One region of the Micromonospora sp. NPDC049374 genome, then DNA from elsewhere that is predicted to be linked to it. Evidence: riboswitches for the same ligand, from Rfam matches in the RefSeq annotation. Region 1 holds a riboswitch; the other holds the start of a gene.
What was found. Region 1 has a riboswitch for cobalamin ahead of AB0J93_RS24990 (ribonucleoside-diphosphate reductase subunit alpha). Riboswitches for the same ligand answer to the same signal wherever they lie in the genome.
Positions count from the first base shown of each region.

Region 2: another riboswitch for cobalamin. It lies ahead of metE (5-methyltetrahydropteroyltriglutamate--homocysteine S-methyltransferase); the one in region 1 lies ahead of AB0J93_RS24990 (ribonucleoside-diphosphate reductase subunit alpha).

Region 1 is NZ_JBFAQH010000017.1:107,537-115,229, reverse strand. It holds gene AB0J93_RS25025 (DUF2637 domain-containing protein) at 1-469, opposite strand, end outside; gene AB0J93_RS25020 (hypothetical protein) at 466-1,107, opposite strand; gene AB0J93_RS25015 (hypothetical protein) at 1,104-1,541, opposite strand; gene AB0J93_RS25010 (hypothetical protein) at 1,538-1,993, opposite strand; gene AB0J93_RS25005 (FUSC family protein) at 2,700-3,701, shown strand; gene AB0J93_RS25000 (MerR family transcriptional regulator) at 3,853-4,626, opposite strand; gene AB0J93_RS24995 (alpha/beta hydrolase) at 4,631-5,551, opposite strand; cobalamin riboswitch at 5,721-5,926, shown strand; gene AB0J93_RS24990 (ribonucleoside-diphosphate reductase subunit alpha) at 6,069-7,693, shown strand, end outside.
Region 2 is NZ_JBFAQH010000004.1:310,864-318,556, forward strand. It holds gene AB0J93_RS09770 (LuxR C-terminal-related transcriptional regulator) at 1-1,855, opposite strand, end outside; gene AB0J93_RS09775 (VOC family protein) at 1,998-2,354, shown strand; gene AB0J93_RS09780 (glyoxalase) at 2,462-3,064, shown strand; gene metE (5-methyltetrahydropteroyltriglutamate--homocysteine S-methyltransferase) at 3,460-5,697, opposite strand; cobalamin riboswitch at 5,810-6,021, opposite strand; gene AB0J93_RS09790 (alpha/beta hydrolase) at 6,124-6,858, opposite strand; gene AB0J93_RS09795 (hypothetical protein) at 6,904-7,377, opposite strand.

The DNA.
Region 1 (7,693 bases):
CCGGGTCGGCGTCCCGCGCGGCCAGCACCCGCTCCGCGCTCGACGGTCGGCCGCCGCTGCTCGGCGGGGTTTTGACCGCCTGGCCGTCGACGTGTCCGTCCTCGGACACCCGGGCGCCGCCGAGCATCTCGACGACCAGCAGCAGCGCCAGCGCCGGCCACGCCGAGATCACCCGGGCCACCAGGTCCGGCGGCGCGGCGAGCACGTTCGCCACGATCGACGCGGCCACCCCGACCACGAACGACACCCGGGCGGACAGCCGTGGCCGTAGCCCGGCCGCCCGGTCATCGGCCATGACCGCGCTGGCCACGATGAGCATCCCGTCGACGGAGACGGGCAGGACGTTCGCCAGCAGGGGACCTTGCCCGTGCGTCGCGACGAGGTCCCGCATGTGGGAGTAGGAGGCGACCGCGGCCACCCCGGCGACGGTCGTTGCCGAGGCGACGCGTGCGATCCGGACCAGGTTCACCGGGCCTCACCCCGCATCCACGCCTCGAGGTCGGCGACCAGCTGCGCGCCGTCGCTGGCCGCCGCCTGCTCGTCGGCACGGGCGATCCGGGCCGCCTCGCTGATGCCGGCGATGATCTGCGCCGCCTCGTCCGGGGTGTACGTGTCGTGGGCGTTGAGCGCCACGTCGGTGGGGGTGCGGGTGCCGGTCTCCAGGTTGTCCACGGCCACCAGCGACACCACCGCAACCGTGTCGTAGTCGCGCAGCACCACCGCAACGTCGGCGTAGTGGCCGCGGCTCTGCACCGCGAGATCGTCGGCGAGTTGCTCCGGTTCGTCGTGGTCGGTGGTGCACCAGCTGGGGCACCGGTACGGCTCGCGCTCTGGCTGGACTGATGCGTCTGCATCAGACGCGCCGGCCTGCCGGGTGAGGTCGTCGAGCAGCGTCGGATCGCCGTTGTCCGCAGCGTCGACCGCCCGCACCAGCTCGGCCAGGCTGTCCCGCAGCCGCTGATCCTTGCTGGCCTGCTCCGCCTTCCCGGCGGCGTATCCGGCATCGAACGCGCCGGCCGCCTTCCGTCGGGCGTGCACCCGACGGCGGGCACCGCCGGCCGGGCGGCGGTTCGTCTCCGGCCTCCACCACCGCTCCGGCCGGCTCACCGGGGACCACCCGCCCGCATCCATCGGGGTCTCGGTGCCGCCGGCTGCTCGTTCCGGCGCAGCATCGACGGCCGCCTCGTGTCTGGCATGCCAGACGTCGGCCGCTCGACGACGGCACCCAGCCCGCCGGAGCGCACCATCTCCGGACGGTCCGGCTCCGTGACCCGGGTGGCGGCGTTCGCCTGCGGGTCACGGGCCATCCGGGCCATCAGGACCGGCGACGCCACCAGCACGCCCGGCAGGCCGGCAACGTCCGGGGTGACGATCAGGTCCACCTCACCGTCGGCCACCAGGCGGTGCGCGTGCCGGAAGTCCTCGGGCCGCACCAGCGCCATCAGTTCCGCGCCGACCTTGTCGAGCCAGGCCAGCACCCGGGCCTGCCCGCGAGGGTCAGCGGCGTCGATCAGCAGCACCACACGGGTACGGGCGTTCATCGCCGACCGCCCCGCTCCAGGTCGACCAGGGCCCGGATGCGGTTGGACAGGGCGATGGCCTGCGCCAGCGGCAGCACATGCCCGTCCGTCTCGTCGGGGCCGGCGATGAACTCCACCTCGACCAGCGCGGCGGTGTCGGCGATGAGCAACTGGGCGAGCCACAACCGCACGGCGAGGATCTCCGTGCCGTCGGGGTTGGCCTCCAGGGCGACGGACCGGTGTTCGTCCCGGCCGGCGCAGTTCTGCCGGTCGCACCACGCCGGGTGAGGCGTGATCGACGGCTCGGCGACCGGCGCCGGGGCGGTCAGGATGCGGACGGCGGTCGGGTCTGTGAAGTCCATGCCGTCGCCGCAGCGCTTCACCTCGGTGCCGCCGGCTAGGCGGTGGGTGGCGAACCCGGCCGCCTCCAACACGGTGACGGCCTGGTTGGCGTGATCGGGGCAGACGTACACCGAGGTCGAGCGTGCCGTGGATCCGGCCGTCGAGCGGCGCGTATGCCTCGATCCGGATCGTGGCGGGCCGTCCGCAGACGGGCAGGGTCGGTATCGTGCTCATGGGTCGCCTCCACGGGGCGATCTGAGGGCCCGCCCGGAGTTGCAGTCTCCGCGTCCGGGCCCGCCTAATGGCGGGGGTCGGTGGGCACATCTTGGGCACTCGCCACCGACAAACGCCGAAAGTTGTTGACAGTCAGTGAGTGGCGTTTCGCTTGCTCACAGGCCCTTTCCGGGCCGTCATCGCAGGTCTCGGGCTTGCCGGGATATCTTCAACGCCAAGTGACGACCGCAGGTGCCGTGACCTGCACTTCCGGCACCTGCGGAAAGCGCTGAACCACGATCTTGCCGTCTCCAGGCCGTCACGGGCTTCCGGCTCGTCATCGTCGGCCTGGTCCTCACCGAACGCCTTGTCGATGGCCCGGCGGGTGCGGTCCTCGCTGGTCGGCAGCAGGTGGGTGGCGGCGCAACCTGCGGAGAGCCAGAGTTGGTACCTAGCACTTGATCTCGGTTCCGGTAGGACGATGTCGTGGGGAGCCGATGGCAAGCCGGAGGTTGAGGGGTGCGTGGCCGGACGCTAGGTGCGCCGCGAGAGACTGTGCGGCGACAAGGCCGAGAGGCGTACGAACGACTTCGCACGTCCTTCATCGTCGCGGCGCAGGCTGGTGTGGCGGCTGAGCTGTCTTGGTTCATCACGCGCGAAGTGCTGGGCAACGCGGAGCCGTTGTTCGCGCCCGCCGTAGCGGTCGGCACGATCGCGGGAGCCTTCAGTAATCGGATCAGGCGAACGATCGAAATGCTCGCCGGGGTTATCGCCGGGGCAGTGGTTGCGCATTTGATTACACGGGCCATCGGAGTAGGGCCGGTACAGACCGGCGTGGTCGTGGCGATCGCCATCTCCGCGGCTGTCTTGTTTCGGGGCAGCGGCGGGGTGATGGCGCAGGCAGGAGGCACGGGCCTGCTGTTGGCGTCGGTGGCGCAAGGACCCGATCTGGCTGTGGCGCGAACGGAAAGTGCCCTGGTCGGTGGCGTTGTTGCGATCGCCGTCGCGTTTCTGATTCTGCCGCTCAACCCGGTGCGCGTCCTACACCGCGCTACCGGTAAGACAATGGATGCCTTCGCCCGTGAACTGACCGCTACCGCTACGGCCCTGGCCCACCGTGACCGTCAACAAGCCGAGGACGCCCTGAAGCGCTTCTCCACCACCTGGGAACAGAGATCAAAGACGACGGACCTGGTTGCCGCAGCGCGGCAGGTCGTGGTCCTCTCACCGTGGCGGAGACGACGGCTGGGGATTGTGCGCCAGTACGAGCACGCCGCCGAGCACCTCGAGAACGCCTACACCAGTGCCCACGACATAGTGCACTGGACGGTAGCGACCGTACGGGCCGGTGAACCGGTACCGCCCGGCCTTCCCGCGTCGATCGAGCAAACCGGCCAGGCGCTGAGGCTCCTGTACCGCGACTTCTTCGCCGCCCGGGAGCCAGCCCCGACGCGAACGCGCGCATTGCGGGCGATCAAGGAACTCGACGAAGCCTGCGCCGACGGCGTCGAGTTCTCCGGCAATGTTGTCGTCTCACGAGTGCGCGCTGTCGTCGGCGAGTTACTCCAGGCGTCCGGACTGCCACAAGCCGAGGCGAATCGCCTGGCCCACATCAGGCCCAACTGAGACTGACAAGGACGACTGCCGCGTCCGAGGTGAAGCGATGTGGCGTCCGCTTTGACCGTCGGTGCCTGCCAGCGAGATCAATACAACGCCAGTGATCATCGCAGGTCCCTGAACCAGGCTGACGTATCGGCTTGTGCCGGATTTCGGGTGCCTACGCAGGCGGGTCCACTCGTTTGAGTTCGGTCCAGCCGGTCCAGCCTCGCTCCTTGAGCAACTCGATCAGCCGGCGGGCCGGTGGCACGGTGTCGAACGCCAGTGCGTCCATCAGCGTGACCAGGGGAGGCGCGATGGCGGTGTCGTCGATGTAGTTGTCGCCCCGTTCGTCGGCCATCCGGGTGATGTAGGCGGCCAGTTCGTCGGCCAGCTCGACCAGTTGCGGGTCGTCGGTGCGGTCGAGGGCATTACCCAGGGTGAGATAGAAGCCGATGAGTTGTGGGTCGGCGAGCTGCTCCCGCTTGCGTGCCATCCACTCGGGGACTCGTTCCGGTGACCTCGCGGCCAGCGGGATCCAGCCGTCGCGCTCGACTTGAACGATCCGTTCGTCGACCCCGAGGGCCCGCAACCGGTCGAGATGCTCGATCACCACCGGGGGCAGCACCAGGCTGTCTCCGGAGGTCAGGCGGGCGATCCGTTCCCGTTGCCGGTGCCGTTGCCGGATCTCCGCCCGTAGCCGCTTGTCGATGTCCGCGACCGCCTCGGCGAACTCCTTCTCGTCGGCTTGCAGCAGTTCCCGTACCCGGGCGAGCGGGACCCCGGCCTCGGCGAGGGTCCGGATTCTGATGAGCTCGACCATGGCGGTGGCGTCGTACCTGCGGTAGCCGGAGTGGTCCCGCTCCGGCTCCGGCAGCAGGCCCTTGGCGTGGTAATGCCGTACCGCCCGCACTGTCACACCGGCGTATGACGCCAGCTCACCGATGGTCAGCATCGCCTCAGTCTGCTACGGCGCGGTCGAGGGAGTCGGCCTGGCCGGTCGCGTCCTGGGTGGTTCGGATGATCTGCGCGATCTCGTGGGCGTGCGTGAAGGCCAGCCGATGGTCGGCGTCGAGCCAGAACGTGGCGATGTGCGGCTGCTCGCGGACGAGCCGCTCGACGCCGGCCCGCCAGTTGTGGTTGAGGCGCAGGGCCGGTTCTTCGCCGCTGTCGCCGGCCATCGAGGTCGACATGATCATGCGGATGGGCCGGTCGATCTTCCGGTAGCGGTGCAGTAGCCCGGACCGAACCACATCGATCTCGGCATTCAAGTCAAAGATCTCCTGGGCGGTGAGCAACACTTGGCGGGCGGTGCCCCGTAAGGATTCCTGCTGCGTTGCCAAGTCCTTCCACATCGCGAGAAACGCCGCCGCGTCGGCCTCGGTGATGAACGGTTCGGGGACCGGATTCGCCCCGTCGATGAGCACCAGCGCGGCGAGGGTGTCAGGATGCTCGGAGGCATAGCGCACGGCCAGGTCCGCACCCAGTGAATAGCCCACGAGCAGGGGCGCCGAGTGTGGGTCGAGGCTTTCCAGCGTCGCCATCACGGCCGCGAGGTCGCTGAGGAAATCCTCGAAGGAGTACCGGTCGGCGGCGGAGGCGCGGCCATGGCCGCGCAGGTCGAAGCTCACCACGTCGTGGTCGTGCCGCAGCAACTCGGTCAGCTCGTGCAGGTCCGCCTGGGTCGAGTTCAACCCGGGACACAGGACCAGCGGACGTCCCCGTCCGCCGCGAGACACCGGGATCGTGACGCCGTCGTGGTGGACCGTGAAATGCCGCACCGAATGCTCGTCCTGCTCGACGCGTTCGCCATTTCTACCGTGGCCGCCGAGCGACCTGGACGGTTTGGTTACCTCGTTCGCACTGGAGTTCGTGGTCATGCCGTCATCTTCAGAGGTTGACCCTGCGTCAAGGTCAACCGCTGGGCACCTACTGAGGACGCTGCGGTTCTGCTACGCACCAGCGGCTGGGTGGGTAGCCGGATGTGACGTCCGTTGCGGAACACGCCGACACACCATCTGGTGTCTTGCGTTCGAGGGCGGCCCATATATGGTGTCACTCGTAGCTGGTTCGGCGCCCATCCGGGGCGGCCGAGGCAAGAGGGAACCCGGTGTGAATCCGGGGCTGCCCCGCAGCGGTGAGTGGGAACGACAGCCGTCACACAGCACTGGGCCCCGGCCTGGGAAGCGACGGCCAGTAGGAGCGCGCGAGCACGCCCACGAGTCCGAAGACCTGCCAGCACGCCGCCCGCACTCGTGGGCGGCGGCCGCAGGCCGCGTGGGACGGCCGACGCCAGGAACGGGCCGTGCCGCCTGCGCGGATCCCGTGGCGTCCTCCCGCGTGTCCGAGGCCCTGAGCAGACGGCGCGAGGAGAGAGACGTGACGGTCGTGCGGGAGATGCCGGCCTCCGACGCAGGTGTGTCGGAGCAGCGCCGGCAGGTGATGCAGGTCCGCAAGCGCGACGGCGCCACGGAACCGGTGGACGTCAACAAGATCGTCCGGGCGGTGGAGCGGTGGGTGGCCGACCTCGACGAGGTCGATCCGCTGCGGGTGGCCACCAAGACCATCAGCGGCCTGTACGACGGTGCCACCACCGCCGAACTGGACAAGCTGTCCATCCAGACGGCCGCCGAACTGATCGGTACGGAGCCGCAGTACTCGAAGCTGGCGGCGCGGCTGCTGGCCGCGTACGTGGACAAGGAGGTCCGTGGACAGCAGGTGGCCAGCTTCAGCCAGTCCATCCGGTACGCCCACGGCCTCGGGCTGATCGGGGACGAGACAGCCGCGTTCGTGGCCCGGAACGCGCGCAAGCTGGACGACGCGGTCGACCCCGACGGTGACCTGCGGTTCGAGTACTTCGGACTGCGCACCGTCGCGGACCGGTACCTGCTGCGGCATCCGCAGACCCGCCTGGTGGTGGAGACGCCGCAGTACTGGCTCCTGCGGGTGGCCTGCGGGCTGTCGCAGACACCGGGCGAGGCGATCGGGTTCTACCGGCTGATGTCGAGCCTGGCGTACCTGCCGAGTTCACCGACACTGTTCAACTCGGGAACCCGGCACACCCAGATGTCGTCGTGTTTCCTTGTCGACTCGCCGCGCGACGAACTCGACTCGATCTACGAGCGGTACCACCAGGTGGCGAAGCTGTCGAAGTTCTCCGGCGGCATCGGCATCTCCTGGTCGCGGGTCCGGGGCCGGGGCGCGTTGATCCGGGGCACCAACGGCAGGTCCAACGGCATCGTGCCGTTCCTCAAGACGCTCGACGCCGGGGTGGCGGCGGTCAACCAGGGTGGCCGCCGCAAGGGCGCGGCCTGTGTGTACCTGGAGCCGTGGCACCCGGACATCGAGGAGTTCCTGGAGCTGCGGGACAACACCGGCGAGGAGTCCCGGCGTACCCACAACCTGAATCTGGCCAACTGGATCCCGGACGAGTTCATGCGCCGGGTCGAGGCCGACGGCGACTGGTCGCTTATCGACCCGTCGGACGCACCCGAGCTGCCGGACCTGTTCGGCGAGGCGTTCGACGAGGCGTACCGGGCCGCGGAGAAGAAGGCCGTGCGGACGGTGAAGGCCCGCGACCTGTACGGCCGGATGATGCGTACGCTCGCGCAGACCGGCAACGGTTGGATGACGTTCAAGGACGCGGCGAACCGGCTGTCCAACCAGACCGGTGTGCCCGGCAACACGATCCACCTGTCGAACCTGTGCACAGAGATCCTGGAGGTCAACAGCGACACCGAGACGGCCGTGTGCAACCTGGGGTCGGTCAACCTGGGCGCGCACGTCACCGCCGACGGCGTCGACTGGGAGAAGCTGCGCGCGACGGTACGCACGGCCGTGGTGTTCCTCGACCGGGTGATCGACATCAACTACTACCCGGCTGAGCAGACGGCGGTGTCGAATCCGCGCTGGCGTCCGGTCGGGCTCGGCCTGATGGGGCTGCAGGACGCGTTGTTCACCCTGCGGCTGCCGTTCGACTCGGCGCCGGCGCGGGAGCTGTCGACCCGGGTACAGGAGGAGAT
Region 2 (7,693 bases), on a different contig from region 1:
CCGCGCGGCGCGCGAATTCGACCGCTCGTTCGGCGCGCGCCGCCGTCTCCGGTACGTAATTGTCCGACGGCCCCTGCGGAGCGCCGAATGCGTCGCTGAGCACCCCGGCCTCGGCCAGGGCCACCGCGGCCTGGGCGGCCAGGTTGTCCCCGGCAAGCCGCCGCGCCTCGGTGATGAGTGCGATCGCCTCGTCCCGGGACGGGATCCGCTCGAACTTGCTCCAGAATCGGTAGGCGTTCGTGGCAGCGGTGGCCAGCTCGGAGGCGGCGACGGCAGTGTCTCCGGACCGACGCGCCGCCTCCGCAGCCGCAAGGTGCAGGCGATACATGTCGTCACCGCGCATCCGGCAGGCCGCCACCACGGCGGCCTGCCGAAGCATCGATGCGGTGACGGCGGGGTCGTCGGCGAGTGTGGCTGCCTGCTCATAGCGCAGCTGGGACTCGCCGACGAGATTCCGGGTGAAGGTCAGCTCTGCCAGCCGGTGGGCGAGGCGGCAGGCGTTCGTACGCTGCTCCGGCAGGTCGCTCGCCCAGGTCAGGGCGGCGCGGAGGTCGTCGGCCATCGGATCGAATCGGGTCCGCCAATCCGGTCGGACAACCGTCAGGTCGGCTGCCTTGGCCAGGCACCAGCGCAGGTGCCGAGATCGGGCGTCGACCAACTCGTCGGCCTCGGTGAGCCGCTCCGTCCCGTACTGGCGGATGGTTTCCAGCGCCCGGTACTCGGTTGCATTCGGAAGGGGCCTCACCACCAGCAGACTCTGTCCGGCGAGCCGGGCCAGCCCGTCGGCAACAATGGCCTCCTCCATTCCCGTCACCTCCGCCGCGGCTGCGGCGGTGAACGGTGCCGCGAAAACCGACACCCGGCGCAGCAGCACCCGATCAGCCGGCTCCAGCAGGGCGTGACTCCAGTCCAGCGTCGCCCGCACCGACCGGTGCCGGTCGTCGGCACGGGCACCTCCGGTGAGCATCCGCAGCGGGTGGGACAGGGCGGCGGTGATGCCGTCCAGCCCAAGCGTCGGATACCGGGCGGCGGCAAGCTCGATAGCCAGCGCCATTCCATCCAGGCGCTCGCAGATCGAAGCGACCTGGTCGTGCAGTGGAGGATCCAGTGGCCAGCCCACCGCCGCCGCCCGCTGCGTGAACAACGTGACCGCGTCCGACTCGCCGTCGGCAGGCAGCGACAACGGCGGCACCGGATAAACCCGCTCGAAGGGCACCATCAAGCGGGCCCGACTGGTGGCCAGCACCGTCACGGTGGGGCATGCCGCCAACAGCCGTTCCAGGAACAGCGCCACTCCGTCCACCACGTGCTCGCAGTTGTCAAGCACCAGCAACGCGTGATGGTCGGCCAGCGCGGCGACCACGGAGGCGGTCATGTCCTGGCCGGGCTGCTCGCCGAGCCCAAGCGCCACGGCGACCGCCGTCGCGATCATGTCGGGATCGGCGACCGGGACCAGGTCGACGAACCACACCCCGTCGGGGTACTCGCCAGCGGTCTCGGCGGCCACCGCCAGCGCGAGCCGGGTCTTGCCCACTCCCCCGGGGCCGACCGCGGTCACCTGACGATGCGCCCTGATCAGCTCGGTCAGCTCGGCCCGCTCGCTGACCCGGCCGATGAACGACGTCAGCGCTGCCGGCAGCACCGGTGCCCGGGGCGCCGCGTCGGTGGCAGCCAGCTCAGGCGCACGCTGGGCGAGGCCGCGCCGATCCGGGACCTCCAGCTTGCGCAGCAGCGAGGAGACGTGCGTCTCCACAGTACGCACCGAGATGAACAGCCGTGCTCCGATCTCGGCGTTGCTGAGGTGGTCTGCGACCAGCGCGAGCACCTCGGCTTCCCGAGGGGAGACGTCAACCACCGCCCCATTCTGCCGCAGGCCCTCCGTGCTCCGGTTCCGTGGCCGGCTCCGTGGTCAGCACGGATCCGACCCGACGCGCCCGGGACCATGCTGGGAAACACCCACCGACCGCGCCTGCGGCCGACGAACTGAAGGAGTCACCATGACCCGCCTCACCACCCAGGGAATCAGAACCGTGCTGCATCCAGTGTCGGATCTGACCAGGGCCAAAACGGTGTATGCCGCCCTACTCGGTATCCCGCCCACGGACGACTCGTCCTACTACGTCGGATTCAATGCCTCCGGCCAGCACATCGGGCTCGTGCCGGGCGGTGGACCGCAGCGCATGACCGCCCCCGTGGCCTACTGGCACGTGACCGACATCGAGGCGAAATTGACCGAGCTTTGCGCCGCCGGCGCCACGCTGACCGAGCCCGCACACGACGTCGGCGGCGGTCGCCTCGTAGCTGCCGTGACCGACCCCGACGGCAATGTGCTGGGGCTGATCCAAGACCGGTGACAGCGTCACCCCGACCACTGTCGGAACCACCCGACGAATCTGTGCCGGTGACACGGCCGCTTCGCGGCGTCTCGGCCGCAATCCGCACCCACGGAAGGACCTCAGCCATGGCCTCCATCGACTCGGTCACATTCGAAGTGACCGACCCCGCCGCCGCCCGCCACTTCTACACCGTGGCGTTCGATCTGGGCGAACGGCTGCGCGTACGCGCCTCGCAGGCTCCCACAACCGGCTTCCGCGGCTTCGCCATGTCGCTCGTGGTATCCCAGCCAAGCACGGTGGACAGCTTCTTCGGCACCGCTCTGGGCGCCGGAGCGACAGAGTTGAAACCGGCCGCGAAGGGTTTCTGGGGCTACGGCGGCGTACTGCGTGACCCGTACGGCACGATCTGGAAGATCGCGACCTCGACGAAGAAGAACACCGGACCGACCAGCCGACACATCGACGAGATCGTCCTCCTGCTCGGAGTGGCCGACGTCGCCGCCACCAGACGGTTCTACGCCGAACGCGGCCTGCCCGTGGCCAAGAGCTTTGGCCGCAGGTACGTCGAGTTCGCCACCTCGAACATCAAGCTGGCACTGTACAGCCGGCGTACCGCGGCCAAGGACGTCGGCGTTTCACCCGAGGGAACCGGATCACACCGGCTCGCCATCGGCAGCAGTGCCGGAACCTTCACCGACCCGGACGGCTTCGAATGGAGCGCCACCTGAGTGCGGCCGGGATGGCGAATTCAGGTATCGGGGTTCGTCATCCCGGACGCAGTCCTCATCGTTCCATCGAAGGAAGATGTGTTCAATGAGTGCCACCGACAGCAGCGTCTACGAGGTTTTCACGCATCATCTGCCACTTCCAGCCGGCGGCGAAGTTCAAGACGCGTTACGCCACGCTGGGGTTCAGCGACCAGGCCGAGCTGGACGAAGGCTCGATGTGGCCGGCCGTGTTCCATGATCGACCTGCTGGAGACCGCGATTACCTCGCCCTGGGATTGCCTTGCGGAAACCATGGTGATCACCGCTGGCGTGTTCGCGGCGAGTGGCGAGCCGAACGTGTTGACGGGCGGTACCGACCACGAGCCGCGTGGTCGGTACCGCCCGGCTCGGTACGGTCAGCTGGCGCGTACCTCGGCGGCGGCGGCCACCAGGTGCCGCAGGGACGCCTCGACCTCCGGATAGCCGCGCGTCTTGAGGCCGCAGTCCGGATTCACCCACAACCGGCGGGCCGGCACGGCCGCGACGGCCCGGCGCAGCGCCTCGATCACCTCGCCGCGCGGCGGTACCCGGGGTGAGTGGATGTCCCACACCCCGGGGCCGACGCCCCGGCCGTAGCCGATCGCGGCCAGGTCGTCGAGGACCTCCATCTTGGACCGCGACGCCTCAATGCTTGTGACGTCGGCGTCGAGGGCGTCGATGGCGTGGATCACCTCACCGAACTCCGAGTAGCACAGGTGGGTGTGGATCTGGGTGTCGTCGGCGACACCGCTGGTGGCCAGCCGGAACGCTCCGACGGCCCAGTCCAGGTACGCCTTCTGGTCGGCGCTGCGCAGCGGCAGCGTCTCCCGTAGCGCCGGTTCGTCGACCTGGATGACCCGGACCCCGGCGCCCTCCAGGTCACGGCACTCATCGCGTAGGGCGAGCGCGACCTGGTCGGCGGTGTCCGCGAGGGGTTGGTCGGTGCGGACGAACGACCAGGCCAGGATGGTGACCGGGCCGGTGAGCATGCCCTTGACCGGTCTGCTGGTCAGCGACTGCGCGTAGGTGGACCATTCCACGGTCATCGGTGCCCGGCGGGACACGTCGCCGTAGATGATCGGCGGGCGTACGCAGCGGGAGCCGTAGGACTGCACCCAGCCATGCTGCGTGGCGGCGAAGCCGTCGAGTTGCTCGCCGAAGTACTGCACCATGTCGTTGCGTTCCGGTTCACCGTGCACGAGCACGTCCAGGCCCAGCTGTTCCTGCAACCGGATGACGTGCTCCACCTCCGCGCGCATCCGCGACGCGTAGCCGGCGTCGTCGAGGCTGCCGGCCCGGTGCGCGGCGCGGGCCTTGCGCAGCTCGGCGGTCTGCGGGAACGACCCGATCGTCGTGGTCGGCAGTTCCGGCAGGCTGAGTCGTTCCTGCTGGCGGGCGGCCCGGGTGGGGTATTCACCACGCTGCCGGTCGGTGGGGCGCAGGGCGGCCAGCCGACCGCGTACGTCGTCGTGACGCCAGTCGGCCGGGGTGGGCGGCAGGGGCGCGGGTAGCGCGGTGGTGCCGTCGCGCAGCGCGCGGCCGAGCACGACGATCTCGTCGACCTTCTGCCGGGCGAACGCCAACCGCTCGGACAACCGGGGGTCGAGGTGGGTCTCGGCGGACACGTCGACCGGCACGTGCAGCAGCGAGCAGGACGAGGACACGGCGACGTGATCGGCCAGGCCGGCGACCGTCGCGCCGGCCGTCACGGCCGCCCGCAGGTCGGTACGCCAGACGTTACGGCCGTCGACCAGACCGGCGACGATGGTCTTGCCGCCCAGCGGTCCGGCGGCGGCGAGCCGGTGAAGGTTGCCCGGTCCGGCGACCAGGTCCAGGCCGACGGCTTCGACCGGGGTGTCCAGCAGGGCCGGAAGCGCGTCGCCGAGGTCACCGAAGTAGGTCGCCACGAAGATCCGCGGTCGGTGTGCGAGTTCACCGAGCCTGGTGTAGGCGCGACGCAGTGCATCGATCTCGGCCGGGCTGCGGTCGGTGACGTAGGCCGGCTCGTCCAGCTGCACCCAGCCGACACCCACATCCGCCAGGGCGGCGAGAATCCGGGCGTACGTCTCGACCAGGTCGTCGAGCCGGGCGAACGGATCGTCCCCCTTGGCCAGCAGCAGGAACGTGGCCGGGCCGACGAACACCGGCCGGGTGATGACACCCAGGTCACGGGCCTCGACGTACTCGTCCAACGCTTTCACCGGGTTGGCGGTGAACACGGTGTCCGCGGCGATCTCCGGCACCAGGTAGTGGTAGTTGGTGTCGAACCACTTCGTCAGCTCCAGCGCCGGCTCGGCATCCACCCCGCGGGCCATGGCGAAGTAGCTGTCCAGCGCGGACAGGCCCAGCCGAGCGAACCGGGTCGGGACCGCTCCGACGGCGACGGCCGTGTCGAGCATCTGGTCGTAGTAGGAGAACGTGTTCGACGGGATCGCGTCCAGACGGGCATCGCGCAGCGTCCGCCACACCTGCGCCCGGAGGCCGGCGGCGGTGTTGGCCAGAGCCTCGGCGTCGATGGTGCCGGCCCAGTACGCCTCGACGGCCTTTTTCAATTCACGGTTGGCGCCGATGCGTGGATAGCCGAGCACGGTGCTCTGCCCGAATGCGGTACTCACCAAGGGGGTCCTTCCCTCGCAGTGTCCGGCGGACACGGGAGGGGAAGACGGGTACACCTCAGGTACCGGCTTCCGCCCTGGCCCTCCCGAGAGGCCGCCGGCGGCGCACACCGGCGGCGTGCGCAGCACTGGCAGGTCTTCGGACTCGCGGGCATGACACCAGGTCGCCTACTGGCCGTCGCTTCCCAGACCTCACGGTCCAGTGCTCTGTTGACGGCGGTCGTTCCCACTCACCGCTGCGGGGCAGCCCCGGATTCACACCGGGTTCCCTCTTACGACGCCCCACCCAGCCGGACGGGACGAACCAGCACCACCGCCATCGTACGGGCCACGCCGCGGGACGGGGGTCCGGAGTGCCCGACCTACGGACGCCGGCACCGAGCAGAGTTGACTCTGCTCGGCCTCGCCCGGATCGCCTCAGGCCCGCTAACGTAGGTGCCGGGCGAAGAACCGGCCGGCGTCCTCCCCTGCGTACCAGGGAACACCTGTGTGTCCGCCCATGTTGGCGTGCAGCGTCTTCTCCTTGGAGCCGAAGGCGTCGAACAGATTCAGGGCCGCCTGTCGGTCATTGCTTTCGTCATCCCACTGCAACAGCACGTGCAACGGAATGGTGACCTGCCGGGCCTGCTCGAACATGAGGCGCGGCACGAAACTCCCGGCGAAGAGACCGGCGGCCACGATGCGCGGCTCGACCACCGCAAGCCGGATGCCGACGGAGATCACGCCACCCGAGTACCCGACCGGGCCACCGATCTCGGGCAGCGACAGGAGGGCGTCCAGGGCGGCCTGCGATTCCGGGACTGCCTTGTCGACGAGCGGGAGAACGAGGGCGTCGATGATCTCATCGCTGACCGGCTCGCCGGCCTCCAGCGCCCGGCGCAGGCCGACGCGGGCCTGCTCGACGGCGGCCCAACGGGGCCGGTCACCGCTGCCGGGCAGCTCGATCGCAGCTGCGGCGAAGCCCTCCGCCGCGGCCTGGCAGGCCCGCGCCACCAGCCGGGGATACATCCTGCGCAGTCCGAGCGGCGGGTGGCCGAGCAGGATCAGCGGGACCGGAGCGGATATGGATGCGGGCGTCCACAGGATGCCGGGGATCTCGCCGAGGGCGAACTCGCGTTCGAGGACGTCGCCATCGAGGCGCTGCTCAGTAGTGAATCGCATGGTCGTACCTTTCGGGAGTGCTCGCGAACGGCGCTCCCGGACGACCTATCGTCCGACCGTGACCCCGCGGGGGAGCACCCATGTCGAAACGTTCACGGGTACCACCTCCTCGGTCTCTCGCACGGCCGCCGGCAAACTAGCAGCTGGCCGCTGCGGTCCGCCACGCAGTTTCGCCGGGGGGCCGCACAGGTAGACGTCCCGTTCGGCGATGTCGGGAACCAGGCCGCGCAGGCTCTCCGGACTGAACGGCTGGCTGCCGTCGGCGGTGCGCCCGGTCAGCAGGTGCAGGCGGGCACCCCGGGCCTGTACGAGGTTGCGCAGCTCGCCGATCAGCACCGCGTCGGCGGGTGTGCGGGCTCGGTAGAGGACCACGACGTCTCCCGTCAGTTCCGGGTCCTCCAGCAACGCCCGGATCGGAGTGATGCCGATGCCGCCAGCGATCAGCAGCGCGTTCTCCCGGGTACGGCCGGCGGTGGTGAGGGCCCCGTACGGTCCCTCGGCGTAGACCCGGGTGCCCACCGGCAACTGCCGCAGCCCGGCGCTGGTCGAGCCGATCGCCTTCGCGGTCAGCCGCAGGGTACGACCGTCGGGCGGTAACGGCCGATCGCGGTCAGGGTGTTGGGCACCGGCCGGCTCGGATGGGCGAACATGACCTGGAGGATCACCAAGTTGACCAGGAGAAACGTCCATAGCAGCAGGTACGCGGCCCGGCTCGCCCGCCGGCCCTACCGCGGTTCGCGCACCTCCCCATTCACTGCATCCGATAGGATCCGCTGGTCTGGTCAGCTCTCACCGCGACGTGTGCACGGCCGGGGTCCGGCCCGCCCACCTACAG